3 regions of the Aquabacterium sp. NJ1 genome follow, and region 1 is predicted to be linked to each of the others. Evidence: predicted binding sites of a transcription regulator. Region 1 holds the regulator's gene; each other region holds the start of a gene.

Evidence for each region. The regulator FliA, encoded in region 1, starts transcription of late flagellar genes. The targets are predictions, from matches to a motif close to CTAAAGTTTNNNNNNNNNNNGCCGNTA.
Region 2: the regulator FliA is predicted to act here: its motif matches at 3,034-3,060, upstream of fliD (flagellar filament capping protein FliD).
Region 3: the regulator FliA is predicted to act here: its motif matches at 1,966-1,992, upstream of flgM (flagellar biosynthesis anti-sigma factor FlgM).

Annotation. Positions count from the first base shown of each region.
Region 1 covers NZ_JRKM01000001.1:1,167,861-1,172,648, reverse strand. The annotation lists gene flhF (flagellar biosynthesis protein FlhF) at 1-1,374, shown strand, start outside; gene JY96_RS05075 (hypothetical protein) at 1,417-2,259, shown strand; gene JY96_RS05070 (RNA polymerase sigma factor FliA) at 2,281-2,994, shown strand; gene JY96_RS05065 (methyl-accepting chemotaxis protein) at 3,021-4,388, shown strand; gene argF (ornithine carbamoyltransferase) at 4,405-4,788, opposite strand, start outside.
Region 2 covers NZ_JRKM01000001.1:3,873,822-3,878,609, reverse strand. The annotation lists gene JY96_RS22465 (tetratricopeptide repeat protein) at 1-727, opposite strand, end outside; gene JY96_RS16625 (flagellin) at 1,072-1,917, shown strand; gene JY96_RS16620 (flagellin domain-containing protein) at 2,153-2,998, shown strand; gene fliD (flagellar filament capping protein FliD) at 3,138-4,616, shown strand; gene fliD (flagellar filament capping protein FliD) at 4,694-4,788, shown strand, end outside.
Region 3 covers NZ_JRKM01000001.1:1,026,160-1,030,947, reverse strand. The annotation lists gene flgC (flagellar basal body rod protein FlgC) at 24-434, opposite strand; gene flgB (flagellar basal body rod protein FlgB) at 456-893, opposite strand; gene flgA (flagellar basal body P-ring formation chaperone FlgA) at 1,096-1,911, shown strand; gene flgM (flagellar biosynthesis anti-sigma factor FlgM) at 2,039-2,335, shown strand; gene JY96_RS04405 (hypothetical protein) at 2,344-2,739, shown strand; gene JY96_RS04400 (PEP-CTERM sorting domain-containing protein) at 2,894-3,931, shown strand; gene recJ (single-stranded-DNA-specific exonuclease RecJ) at 3,974-4,788, opposite strand, start outside.

The sequences.
Region 1 (4,788 bases):
GAACGCATGCTCAAGCGCCGTCAGGCTGCCATGCAGGCGCGCACCGAGCCCGCCATGGCCCTGCCGCCCGAAGAACAACTGAACCAGCGTTTTGCCCAGCCCAAGCCGCAGCGCCCCGCCGTGCCCACCTCGGTGGATCTGGCAGGCGAAGCCATGCGCGGCCGATCTGCGCCCGTGGCAGACGAAGCCGACCAGTGGGAGCAGCCCGTGCGCCGGGCCCCGGTGGCCCAGCCGCGCCAGCCCGCACCCCAGGCTCGCCCGCAAGCCGTGCAACAGCCCAAGCCCGCCGCTCAGGTGGTGCCGCTGCGCAGCGAGCATGCCGACCTGACCATGGACAAGGTCACGCCCGCTCGTGACGCCGTTCGTGTGGCCCAACCCGATGCCGCCACCCTGTCCGCCCTGAAGGCCGCGCAGGACGCCAACGCCTCCATGCTGGGTGAGCTGCGCGCCATGCGCGAGATGATGAAGGAGCGTTTCGAGACGATGGCCTTCATCGAAAAGCTGGGCCGCACGCCTTCGCAAGCCCAGCTGGCTCAACGCCTGCTGGACGCCGGTTTCTCGGCTGTGCTGGTGCGCAAGATGCTCGACGCCATGCCCGCCGAAGTGAGCAACGGTTCGCACGACGAAGTGCAGTGGGCCACCCAGGTGCTGCAGCGCAACGTCAACACCGCCGACCACGAGCTGCCCATCGAAGACCAAGGTGGCGTGTTCGCCTTGATCGGCTCCACCGGCGTGGGCAAGACCACCTCCACCGCCAAGCTGGCTGCCACGTTTGCCGCCAAGCACGGTGCCTCCAACCTGGGCCTGATCACGCTGGATGCCTACCGTGTCGGTGCCCACGAACAGCTGCGCGCTTATGGCCGCATCCTGGGCGTGCCCGTGCACATGGCCCATGACCGCGCCGCGCTGGAAGACCTGCTGGAGCTGCTGTCCGGCAAGAAGCTGATCCTGATCGACACCGCTGGCATGGCCCAGCGCGATGGCCGCACCAAGGAGCTGCTGGACATGCTGGCCCATCCCAGCATCCGGAAGCTGCTGGTGATCAACACCGCTGCACAAGGCGACTCGATTGAGGATGTGATGCATTCGTATCACGCCGAAGCCTGTGCCGGTGTGGTGCTGTCCAAGCTGGATGAAGCCGTGAAGCTCGGTCCGGCACTGGATGCGTTAATTCGTCACAAATTGAAAGTTTTGGGTGTAGCTAATGGCCAACGGGTGCCCGAAGATTGGCATCGTCTGTCGGCCCAAGCCCTGGTGCACCGCGCGCTGAAAGCCAGCCTGAACCCCGCGTACAGGCTCGATCCCAACGAAGTGAGCCTGGTGTTCTCGGGGCCGGTGGCCGCCAATCCCCTGTCTACCCCGCGTCACGTTTGATAGCAGCTTGTCACCAACGTCAACCTAAAAGACAGCCAACACATGAGCCGCCACGACAGCCATCAGGTCAGCGCAAGCAGTCCCCGCGCCCACCATCCGGTGGACCAGGCGCAGGGCATGCGGCAGATGTTTACCTCCCGGGTGTTGCGCTTTGTGCCGGTGGTGGCCAACCCCAGCACCGCTTGTGGTGGCCTGGTGCTGGAGCGCCTGTGTGCGGCCTATGCCGGCTTCAACCTGAAGGTGCTGGTGGTGGATGCGAGCGATCAGGCTCGCCCGCCCGGCGAGCTGGCCGAATTTGATCTGGCCGAGGGCATCGAGGTGCTGTCCGACCAGATCAGCTACATGCCCGCCAAAGGCCTGCCGCTGCGTTACGTGGATGCGCGTGGTTCGTGCAGCAGCCTGCTGGACGCCATCGCCAACGCGGCGCCACAAGTCGATGTGGTGCTGGTGCATGCCTCTGCCAGTGCCATCGTGCGCCTGTTCTCGCAGCGTGCCCGTGGCACCAACCTGCGCCCCTTGTTGTTCACCAATGACCTGGCTGAAGGCCTCACCGACGCGTACGCCGCCGTCAAGGTCATCAGCCAGCGCGGCAGCTGGATGGCCTACGACCTGCTCGTGTGCGCCACCGCCCGCAGCCAGCAGGCCCGGCCTGTGGCCGAGCGCCTGGCCCGCTGCGCCGATGATTTCCTGGGCGTGGCCCAGCGTGACTGGCAGTTGTTGGACCCCCGCGAGCCGGCCACCGCCGACCCGCATCCCAGGTTCATGGAAATGGCAGCCGGCTTGCTGCGAACGGCGCTGCCGCTCGCACTGAGCGACACGGCTTTTGATCACCTGATGTCGCCGGGGGCAGCATTGCCTTCAAGCGCCGCCCCCGTACTCAATTGATTGATGTTCATGGAGCAGAGCATGTACACCGCCAAAGGCCGACTTGAGATCGACGCGATGCTGCGCCAATACAGTCCTCTCGTGCGTCGCCTGGCGCACCAGATGATTGCCAAACTGCCTGCGAACGTCGAGATTGATGACCTGATTCAGGTTGGCATGATCGGCCTGACCGACGCCCTCACGCGCTTCGACGCAGGGCAGGGCGTGCAGTTCGAGACCTTTGCCACCCAGCGTATTCGTGGCGCCATGCTCGATGAGCTGCGCGGCGCCGACTGGCTGAGCCGTGGCACCCGCAAGCAACAGCGCGACATCGAAGGCGCTGTGCACAGGCTGGAGCAGCGCCTGGGCCGCGCGCCGCATGAAAGCGAAATCGCCAGTGAAATGGGCATGACCCTGGGTGACTACCAGGAGATGCTGGGCAAGGTGCGTGGCACCCAGCTCATCTACCTGGAAGACATGAGCGGCGAGGACGGTGACAACGATTACCTCGATCGCCACGTGACCGACGAGGGCAACGACCCCTTGAGCTTGCTGCAAGACCACCGCATGCGCCATGCTCTGGTCGAGGCCATCAAGAACCTGCCCGAGCGTGAGCAGTACGTCATGAGCATGTACTACGAGCAGGACATGAACCTCAAGGAAATCGCGGCGGTGCTGGGCGTGACCGAGTCACGCGTCTGTCAACTGCACAGCCAGTCCATTGCTCGCCTGCGCGTCAAGCTGCGGGAGTGGTAAGCGCATCGCGCTTTTGAGAGGCAGACATGCTGACGATGTTCCGACGCAAGCCAGCGGTACCCGAGCCCATCGAGCCGGTGGCCCAGCCCCTTGTCAATCTGGGTGCACAACAACTGGCCGAAACGCTGGAGCGTGACACCAGTGGCCTGGGCTGCGAAGCGGCGCAACTGCGCGGCAGCCTGGAAGACACCACGGCGGTGGCCAACCACCAGACCGAGACCTTGGCGGGGCTGGTTTCTGCTTTGCAAGACATCGTTCGTTCCCAGGACCAGATCCACGCTGAAACCGTAGGCGGTATGGCCTCCATGCAGCTCGCGCGCGAAAGCGTGGCCCATGTGGGCCGCGAAGTCAGTGGTGTGGTCGAAACCTTGCACCAGGTATCCGATGCCGCTCAGCAGATTGCCCAGGTGGCCTTGCAGACCCGGCTGGTGGCTTTCAACGCCTCCGTCGAAGCCAAGCGCGCCGGTGAAGCTGGCGCCGGTTTTTCTGTGGTGGCCGATGCCGTCAAGGACCTGTCCACCCAGGTGGAATCCATTTCCAAGGCCATCCAGAGCACGATCGGCAAACTCGATCAGCGCATCCAGTCGCTGGCCAGCGACCTGACCGATCAGGCCCATGCCGCCACCAACAACAAGAACCGCCCAGCCACTTTCCATGAAGCCTTGCATGGTGTGGAGGAGGGCGTGCAGCGCATCAGCGCCGCGGCCGATGCCAGCCGCCAGCTGACGCAAGGCGTGAACGAGCAGATCAGCCTGATGGAAGGCGAGGTCAACAAGGCTCGCAAGGAGCTGGCCTCGGCGTTCAAGCGCAGTGATGCGGTGTTGACCGTGTCAGAGCGCCTGATGGAGGTGATCGCCGCCTCGGGCGTGGAGACCTCGGACACGCCCTACATCGACCTGGTCAAGCAGGTGGCCGGCCAGATCTCCGATGTGCTCAACGAGGCCCTGGCCTCGCGGCGCATCACGCTGGAGCAGTTGTTCGACGAGAACTACCAGCCCATGCCCGGAACGCAGCCGCAACAGCATGCGACCAAGTTCAATGCCCTGACCGACGACTTGTTGCCGCCCATCCAGGAGGCGGCCATCCGCGCTTTGCCGGATGTGGTGTTTTGCATCGCGGCCGACCGCAACGGCTACATCTCGACGCACAACCAGATCTACTGCCACCCGCAGCGACTCGGTGATGTGGTCTGGAACACCGCCAACTCACGCTGGCGCCGCATCTTCAATGACCGCACGGGGCTGGCCTCGGCGCGCAACGAGAGGCCCTTCCTGTTGCAGACCTATCGACGCGATATGGGGGGTGGCAAGTTCGTGCTGCTCAAGGAAGTGGCCGCCCCGATCACGGTGGCGGGCAGGCACTGGGGTGGCTTGCGCCTAGCCTACCGCTTCTGATTTCGACTTGGCTTGATCAGCCAATGCGCCCCAACAAAAGGTACTCCATGAGTACCTTTTGTACGTGCAAGCGGTTCTCCGCCTCGTCCCAGACGACGGACTGCGGCCCGTCGATCACTTCGGCCTCGACCTCTTCACCACGGTGCGCTGGCAGGCAGTGCATGAACAGCGCATCCGGGGCCGCCACGGCCATCATGTCGGCGTCCACGCACCAGTCAGCAAAGGCCTTCTTGCGTTCCTCGTTCTCGGCCTCGAAGCCCATGCTCGTCCACACATCGGTGGTCACCAGGTGCGCGCCACGGCAGGCGTCCATCGGGTCCTTGAAGACCTTGTAGCAATCGGTGTTGCTGATGCCGGCGACAGCCGGGTCAATCTCGTAGCCGCTGGGCGTGCTCACGTG
Region 2 (4,788 bases), 2.7 Mb from region 1:
CGCCACTGAGCGTGACCGCGGCAAACACCGAGGACCAGTTGACCGACTCGGGGGTCAAGGCATCCAGCAGCTGGTTGACCTCTTCCATCTCCAGGGCGGCTTCATCCCAACGGCACAGTTCGCGGCTGATGAACACACGCAGGCTTTGCGCCGCCAGCTCGCCGCCATCGAGGCCCAGGGTCAATGCCGTGGTCAGGCACTCAATGGCCTCGGCCTTCATGCCCACGGCATTGAAGCAGATGCCCAGGCGGTAATGGCTCATCGCATGGGTCACATCTTGTGACAGCGCATCAAACAGGACCTGGATGCCTTCCTTATAGCGCTGCGCACTGAACAAGGTGTTCCCCAGGATCTGCAGGTACTCGGCGCTGGGCTTCATGCCAGGAGGCACATCCAGCATGTAGCTCGCCGCTTCGCTGTGGCGACCAACTTGCGAGAGGCACTCACCCATGAACTGGCGTGCCAGCAGGTTGCCCGGCTCCTGTTCCATGATGCGGCGCGTCTCTTCAATGGCGCGCTCGGCCTGATCCGATCTCAACAAGGCTCGTGCGAGGTTCAACCTGAACAGGGTGTCGGCTGGTGCCGCCTTGCAGGCTTTGTCGAACTCCTTGACGGCGGCAAGCCATTGCGCCTTCTTTGAAAACGCCAGGCCATGTTCCCAATGTTGATGCGCCTGCTTCAGAAGCCGTGCTTGTTGGCCGAAAACGGCTTGTGTCGAGGTTTGCATGGCGGATGACACCCATTTCATAAGGAAGAGGTGCCATCAGTCTAGACATCAACGATTCCCGTGGGAGTTGGAGATGCGCAGCAAAGCAATGTCATTTCTCTCGACACTATTTCACGAATCCGGGTTTTGTAAATCTCTCAAGTCCACACAAAGGGACGCCGATATGCAAAGCAACGGTCTTCTGAAAGGGTCCGTGGTCCGGTTAGCCGGCCGAGGTTCTGGTGGCAAGACGCCACTTTGGGCAATGCGGTTAGCTAGCGACGGTCTGGCAGTGCGGTAGCTGTATCACCGCGTTTACATGCCGGCGCTATCTGCCGGGAGTTTTGCAACCATAGGAGAGCACCATGCCTTCAATCATCAATACCAACCTGCTGTCCCTGAATGCACAGCGCAACACCAGCGTCTCTCAAATGTCGCTGAGCACCTCGATGCAACGCCTGTCTTCGGGCCTGCGCATCAACTCTGCCAAGGACGACGCCGCCGGCCTGGCCATCGCAGAACGCATGAACGCCCAGGTGCGTGGCATGAACGTCGCGGTGCGCAACGCCAACGACGGCATCTCGCTGGCTCAAACCGCTGAAGGCGCGCTGGGCAAGGTCTCTGACGCCCTGCAGCGTATGCGTGAACTGGCTGTGCAAGCCCGTAACGCTTCGAACAGTTCCAGCGACAAGGACTCCCTGAACAAGGAATACCAGCAGCTGGCCTCTGAAATCACCCGCGTGATCGGCGGCACCACCTTCAACGGCCAGACCATCATCGGTTCCAACGCCGGTGCCAAGGACTTCCAGATCGGTGCCAACACCACCAGCAACGACACCATCACCGTCACGACGTCCAACATGAACAGCGATGCCAGCATCACCGCTGTGACCGGCGCGAGCTCGAAGATCGACAGCAGCCAGAACGCCGCAGCGATCAAGACGGTGATCGACAACATCGACGGCGCCATCGACAAGGTCAACTCCGAGCGCGCCATGTACGGTGCCACTCAGAGCCGCTTTGACTCGGTGATCTCGAACCTGCAGGTCTCGGTCGAAAACCAGACCGCTGCTCGCAGCCGCATCATGGACACCGACTTCGCGTCGGAAACCGCGAACCTGTCACGTGCCCAGATCCTGCAACAGGCTGGCAACGCGATGATCGCCCAGGCCAACCAGCTGCCCCAGCAGGTCCTGTCTCTGCTGCGCTGATACGCCAGGCAAACCGGCTGGTTCATCCCTGCCGGCCCCCACAAGCCGCCTTCGGGCGGCTTTTTCTTTGCCAGTCTGAAATTGGGGGCCGATGGGGCCTTTATTCGCACTTTTGGTTCTCAAGAAAACTCCGAACATCCATACCACTGGCTGAAGGAATTTTTTGGACTCCTTCGGCGACTAGCTGAAGGTCGGCGCCATCGCCGGAAGTCTGACGAATCTTTAGGAGCGCGTTATGCCTCAGACGATCAATACCAACTTGAACTCGCTGAACGCTCAGCGCAACCTCAACACGTCGCAGATGTCGCTGTCCGTGTCGATGCAGCGGCTGTCCTCCGGCCTGCGTGTGAACTCCGCCAAGGATGATGCGGCCGGCCTGGCCATCGCCGAGCGGATGAACGCCCAGGTCAAGGGCATGAACGTCGCGGCACGCAACGCCAACGACGGCATCTCGCTGGCCCAGACCGCTGAAGGCGCGCTGGGCAAGGTCAGCGACGCGCTGCAACGCATGCGTGAACTGACTGTGCAGGCCCGCAACGCCTCCAACAGCTCCAGCGACAAGGACTCCCTGAACAAGGAGTTCAAGCAGCTGTCGATGGAAATCACCCGGGTTCTGGGCGCCACCACCTTCAACGGCAAGGACATCCTGGCCTCGGGTGCCGGCGCGCTGGACTTCCAGATCGGTGCCAACACCACCGCCAACGACCTGATCACGATCTCCACGGCCAACATGCTGGCTGACGCGAGCATCACGGCCGTCACCGGCACCACCGTGTCCATCGGCAGCGATGCCAACTCGGCGGCGCTCAAGACGGTGATCGACTCGATCGACGGCGCCCTGGACAAGGTCAACTCCGAACGCGCCGTCTACGGTGCAACGCAGAGCCGCTTCGACGCCATCATCTCCAACCTGCAGGTGGCCGCCGAGAACCAGACCGCTGCCCGCAGCCGGATCATGGACGCCGACTTCGCCGCAGAAACCGCCAACCTGTCACGCGCCCAGATCCTGCAGCAGGCCGGCAATGCGATGGTGGCGCAGGCCAACCAGCTGCCGCAGACTGTGCTGAAGCTGCTGGGTTGATGACCACCCCGGATGGATGGTTATCCAGCCGGGCGCTCAAGTCCTGAGGCTTCGTGCCGAAGTACACGGTGTCCGGCCTCGACCGGACATTGGCATGTCTGGCCCCATCCGGCTTGACTGGCGCTGAAGGAAGATCACGATGACCAGCACCTCTTCAATCTCTGGAACCATCAGCTCATTGGGCGTTGGCAGCGGCCTGGATGCCAACGCCATCGTGACCAAGCTGGTGGATCTGGAGCGTCAGCCCATTTCCACCCTTCAGACCGAAGCCGACAAGATCCAGTCCAAGATCTCGGCATTCGGCCAGGTGCAGTCCAATCTTTCCACGCTGCGCGACGCCGCGCAGAAGCTGGCCAACCCCGACATTTGGTACAGCACGACCTCCTCGTCCACGGACAGCAACGTCGTCAGCTTCACCACCTCGTCCGGCGCGGCCACGGGCAGCTACAGCGTATCGGTCTCCTCGCTGGCGTCCACCCAATCGGTGGTCACCAACACCGCACTGGCATCCAGCACGTCCACACTGGGCAGCGGCACGCTGACGATCGACCTGGGCAGCTTGAACGGCACCACGCTGACTTCGAGCAAGACGACGAACATCAGCATCGCTTCATCCGACACGCTGGAAGCCATCCGAGACAAGATCAACGATGCCGCCGCGGGGGTCACCGCCTCCATCGTCAAGGACTCCAAGGGCGCGCGCCTGGTGATGACCTCCAGTGCCACCGGCGCAGCCAACGCCTTCAAGGTGACGGTCAACGACACCGGTGACGGCAACAACACCGACGACGCAGGCTTGTCTGCCCTGGCCTATGACCCGGCGGGCGGCACCGCCGGCACGAAGCTGGCCAAATCGGCGACTGATGCAGCAGCCTCGGTCAACGGCGTGGATGTCACCTCCAGCACCAACCAGTTCTCGGACGTGCTGACCGGCATCAGCTTCACCGTGGGCAAGCTCACCGTGACGTCCAGCGGCACACCGCCGGTGCTCACCGACAACCCCGCCACCGTCACGGTCAAGCAGGACAACGACACCATCAGCAAGGCCATCAGCGACTTCGCCGGCGCCTACTCCTCGCTGGTCACCTTGCTGCGCACCAACACCAAGTACGACGATTCCACCAAGACGGCCGGCACCTTGCAAGGCGACAGCACCGCCGTGGGCGTCCTCAACCAGTTGCGCGCGACCATCGGCAGCACCTCGGGCAACTCATCGGTGTTCAACACCCTGTCGTCCGTGGGTGTGACGGTACAAAGCGATGGCACGCTGGCGGTGAACAGCACCAAGCTCACCAACTCGCTGGGCAAACTGAGTGAAGTGAAAAAACTGTTCGCCAACGCCAACCTGACCGACAGCAGCCAGGATGGCATCGCCACCAAGCTGCGCACCCTGGGTGACAACCTGCTGGGCTTCGAAGGTGCACTCACCACCCGCACCGCCGGCCTCAAAACCTCCGTGGCCAACAACCAGAAGCGCCAGGATGAACTGGACGCCCGCGCCACGCTGTACGAAAAGCGCCTGCGCGCGCAATACACGGCGCTGGACCAGACCATGGCCAACATCAGCGGCCAAAGCAGCTACGTGACACAGATGATCACAAACTGGAATAAAGGTTAGTGACATTTTCACGGTTCAGCCCTCAAGGCTGAGCAGTTCCAGCCGAAACACAGGACAAGCGGTGTGACGCGGATGGCATGGGGCCATCTCAGGCCGCTGTTCACAGGTGTGATGAGGCTTTAGAGGACTGCATCATGGCTACCGTAGGCTCAGCAACAAGAGTTGACGGCGT
Region 3 (4,788 bases), 140 kb from region 1:
TGTTCAATCAATGCTCGAGGTGATCAGCCGCCTTGACCCATCTGCAGGGTCTTCATGAGCAGGGACTTGGCCGTGTTCATGACTTCAATGTTGTTCTGGTAGGAACGCGAGGCCGAGATCATGTTGACCATCTCTTCGACCGTGTTGACGTTGCTGTAGGTCACGTAGCCATCGGCATCGGCCTGGGGGTGCTTGGGGTCAAGCACGCGGCGGCCGGGGCTGTTGTCTTCGGTGACCTGGCTGACGGTGACGCCCGCGGTGCCCACTTCGCCCATGGGCGTGGTGGTGAACACAACCTGGCGGGCCTTGTAGGCCGCGCGATCGGGGCCGGCCACCGTGTCTGCGTTGGCCAGGTTGGATGCGACCACGTTGAGGCGCTGCGATTGCGCACTGACGGCGCTACCGGCCACATTGAAAATCTTGAACATCGACATGGTGGTCTCCTATTCAGCGCTTTACTGGCCCGTGATCGCCGTGTTCAGCGTGCGAACCTGTGAGTTGATGAAGCGCAGCGTGGCTTCGTAGCGCACGGTGTTGTCGGCGAAGTTGGCGCGCTCGCGGTCCATGTCCACGGTGTTGCTGTCCAGATTGGTCTGGGAGGCGAGGGCGTAGTTCATGTCGGGCTGGTCGCGGCCGCCAACGGGCTGGCCATTGCGGTTGAGGTGCCCGCCGTTGGAGGCCGCCATGGTCAGCTTGGGCGTGTGCACGCTGCTGTCACCCACCGAGCCTTGGCCGGTGGCCTGGCGCAGGGCGGTGGCGAAATCGAAGTCGCGTGCCACGTAGCCGGGGGTGTCCGCGTTGGCGATGTTGCTGGCGATCAGGCGTTGGCGTTCCGACCGCAGCGAGAGCGCTTCGGCCTGGAAGTTCAAGGAGTCGGTCAATCGGTTCAGCATGGTCTGGGCCCTCCGGGGCTGGTCACATCTGCTGGCTGGTGGTGCGGCAGTCCTGGTGGGGATCACCGGGGCGGATGCACGACGAGGCAGCTTGTCTGGGATGTTGATCGGCTGGGCCAAAAACATGAGCCGAAATAGCGGGCCATTCCGCCCTCATTTCCTTTCCTTGCATGGGGACGGGGCTTCGTACAGTCAACTCACCATGAAAACGTCCATCGATCACTCCGGCCGCCTCTGCCAGGACATCGGGCTGGCACCTGCCCAGTTCCTGATGGCGGGGCTCAGTTCCGTGCTGTGGGCGGGGCTGTGCACCGTCGCGGCCACGTTTGCGCCAGCCGCACGTGCGCAGACCGTGGCGATGGCCGATACCGGTGGGCTGCAATCCCAGGTGAGCTCCCTGCTCAAGCAGCAGGCCTTGCCCCAGGGCAGCGGCAACGATGCCGCATCGCAAAAAAAGCCTTGGCGCGTCGAGGTGGTGCTGGGCCAGTTGGACCCTCGCCTGAAGCTGGCGCCTTGTGACAAGGTGCGCGCCTACATGCCCAACGGGGTGCAGATGTGGGGCAAGACCCGTGTGGGCCTGCGCTGCGAGCAGGGCCCGGTGCACTGGAATGTGTTCTGGCCGGTGACAGTCAAGGTCTGGGGGCAGGCGCTGGTGGCGGCTGTGCCGCTGCGCCCTGGCAACCCGGTGAACGAAAACGATCTGCGTCTGGCCGAGGTGGACCTGGCCGAAAAGACGTCCCCCGCTGTCATGCGTCTGGCGGACATCGTGGGGCGCACCTTGCTGCGTGGCATCGAGCCCGGCCAAAGCGTCCGCCAGGATGATGTGAAAGCCCGCCGCTGGTTTGCAGCTGGTGACCCTGTGCGCCTGACGGTGCGTGGTGACGGTTTTCAGATTGCGGCAGAGGGCACCGCCTTGACACCCGGGGACGAGGGCCAATGTGCCCGTGTAAGGACCGACAACGGCCGAGTGGTCTGTGGCCACCCGGTGGGCGACCGGCTGGTGGAGTTGTCGCTGTGAAACAGTTTTTTGCCAATTTACCCCCCATAGCTAGGGGGTTCCAGGTGTTTGGCATTAAAGTCGGTCAGCCCCGCGTCGATATCGCGGATGTGACCACTCGGCATACGCCGGGATCAAGGAGTACATCATGAAGATCGGCAACCCTTTAGACAAAGCGGTAGGTGGCCTCGGCCCCCGCACCGAGGGCGGCAGCACAACCGGAAAGACATCATCGGCCTCAGGCAGCGTCAGCGAGAGTGCAAAAGTCACGCTCTCCAACGTGGCATCCGGGCTGATTTCGGCAGCAGATGGCAGTTTCGATGCGGACAAGGTGTCCAGCGTCAAGAACGCCATCGACAGCGGCACCTATCAGGTCAACCCTGAAGTCATCGCTGACAAGCTGATCACCAACGCCAAGGAACTGCTGCAAGGCAAGCAGGGCTGAGGCTGAACATGGCACAAGCATTGCCCCATCGCGAACAGGTGTCTGCGGAGATGGCTGCCCAAGTGGCGGACATCGAGCAGCGCCTGTCCGAACTGGACAAGGCTTTTGCCGCGGGTGACAGCGAGTTGATTGCCCAGCATGCGCTTCACCTGCAGCGTGGTCTGGCCGAATCGCTCGTGGCCTTTCGCAAGGCCGAACAGGCTGGTTTGAAGCCGCTGACCGATGATTTGCGTTCGCGCCTGAAACTGGCGCAGACCCGTGTGCTGGCCCAACAAGCGGCCGTGAACCGGGCCAATGCTTCCATCGACCGCACGCTGAGCGTGCTGTTTCCGCGCGAGGAAAGCAGCACCTACGGCAACCTGGCGCAAACGCCGGTGTCCAAGGCGCTCAACGCCTACCGTTGAGTTTTCGAGGCCGCCCGGGCCTCTGGCGCGACCCCGTGTCCAGGGGGCCCTGTCTCGAATTGCACGCAATCGGCTGCCGTGCCATGGGGGCTGCTCTTAGACTGACGATTGTGTTTTGTCGTTCACAATTGATCAAATAGGGGAGCTTTCGATCATGGCCAAGGCAGTTGCGCGCATCAAATCGCTGACCGGATTGCTGACATGGGCGTTCTGTGCCACGGCGATGGCCGCGCCACAGTACACCATCAGCAGCTTGTCCTTCTCGCCTCTGGTCAGTGATCCACTGCCAGTTTCCGTCATCAATGACCAAGGCATGGTTGCCACGCAGAACGGTCCGGTTGGTCCCGGCACCTATGGCGGCATCATCATTGACATCGGTCAGCCGATCGGGACTAAGGCTTTGACGATCGAGGATCTGAACAATGGCAACGTGGCCGTGGGGACCGCCGATAAGCAGGCGTTCACCTGGCAAGGCGGCCAGTTCCAGATGCTGGCCGGGCTGAATGGCGCCAACAGCCAGAGCGCGGCTCACGCGGTCAACGAGCAAGGTGTGGTCGTGGGCGAGTCAGGCGGCCGTGCTGTGGTGTGGCGAAGCGGTCAGGCCGAAGCGCTCGGCGGTGCCAACAGCTCTGCGACCGGCGTCAATGAAGGTGGTGTCATCGTCGGCAACGATGGCCTCAGCGCAGGGGTATGGAACGGCGTCGGCCAGTTCCGGCAACTCAGCGGCGGTGATGGAGGTGCGGCCAAAGCGGTTGATATCAACGATACGATGGCCGTGGCGGGCGCGGTTCTGAAGAACAACACTTATTGGGCCGCGCGCTGGGATAGCGAGGGGAACTTGACCGTTCTGAACACCCCAGCTGGCACCACGGCGTCCACTGCTAACGCCATTAACAACAATGGCTCGATTGTGGGGCAAGTAAGTTACGGTCTGCTGGGCAGTCCGGTTGCCACCTTGTGGGAGGATGGCCAGGTACTGTCGCTGAAGGATCTTCTGGTCAATGGTGGCAACTGGACGCTTCAATACGCCTATGACATTAACGATGCAGGACAGATCGTCGGCTTGGGTACCGTTAATGGTCAGCAGCGCTCCTTCCTGCTTTCTCCTGTGCCGGAGCCGTCGACCCTGGCTTGCCTCGGACTCGGCCTAGTCTGCATGGCTGGGGTGATGCAGCGTGGCCGGCGTCACTGATCAAAGGCATCAGCGCATCTGGCCTGACACCAGGTTCGCACCTCAGGTTGCGATATCGACGGCGCCTTCCACCACGATCTGAACCCGCTGGCGGCCCTGGAATTCATCCAGGTTGACGCGGTATGCCAATTGCGTTTTCGCTGGCAAGGGGTCGGTGTGCCCGAACCAGATGCCGTCGCGTACCTGGCCTTGCACGCGCAGGCTGAGCTTGAGGTGGCGCTCGCCCACCAGGCGCTGGCCCAGCACCTCGACCTGGTCGCTGAAAACGGGGGCTTCAAAACCGGGGCCCCACACGGCGCTGTCGAGTTGCGCCACGGTTTCGGGTGTGAACCACTGGGCATCCAGCGGGCCATCGGTGCTGATCTGGCGCAGCAGCAGGCTGGGGTCCAGGCCGGCTTGCGCGATGCGGGTCAGCTCGGTGTCGAAAGTGTCGAAATCTTCCTCGGCAATGGTGCAGCCCGCCGCCATGGCGTGGCCGCCGAAACGCTTGAGCAGACCGGGGTGGCGCTTGCTGACCAGGTCCAGCGCATCACGCAGATGGAACCCAGGGATGGAGCGCCCCGAGCCTTTGAGCAAGCCGTCCTGGCCCAGCGCGAACACGAAGGTGGGGCGGTGCAGCCGGTCTTTCAGCCGTGAGGCCACGATGCCCACGACGCCTTCATGGAAGTCGGGGTCGAAGATGGCCACGGCCGCGGGCGGCTCGCCTTCCGGCATGACCGATTCCAGCAGTTGCTCGGCCTGCTCGCGCATGCCGGACTCCAGCTCGCGCCGTTCACGGTTGATGGTGTCCAGCTGACGGGCCAGCAGGTCGGCGCGGCCCATGTCGTCGGTGCTCAGGCATTCGATGCCCAGGCCCA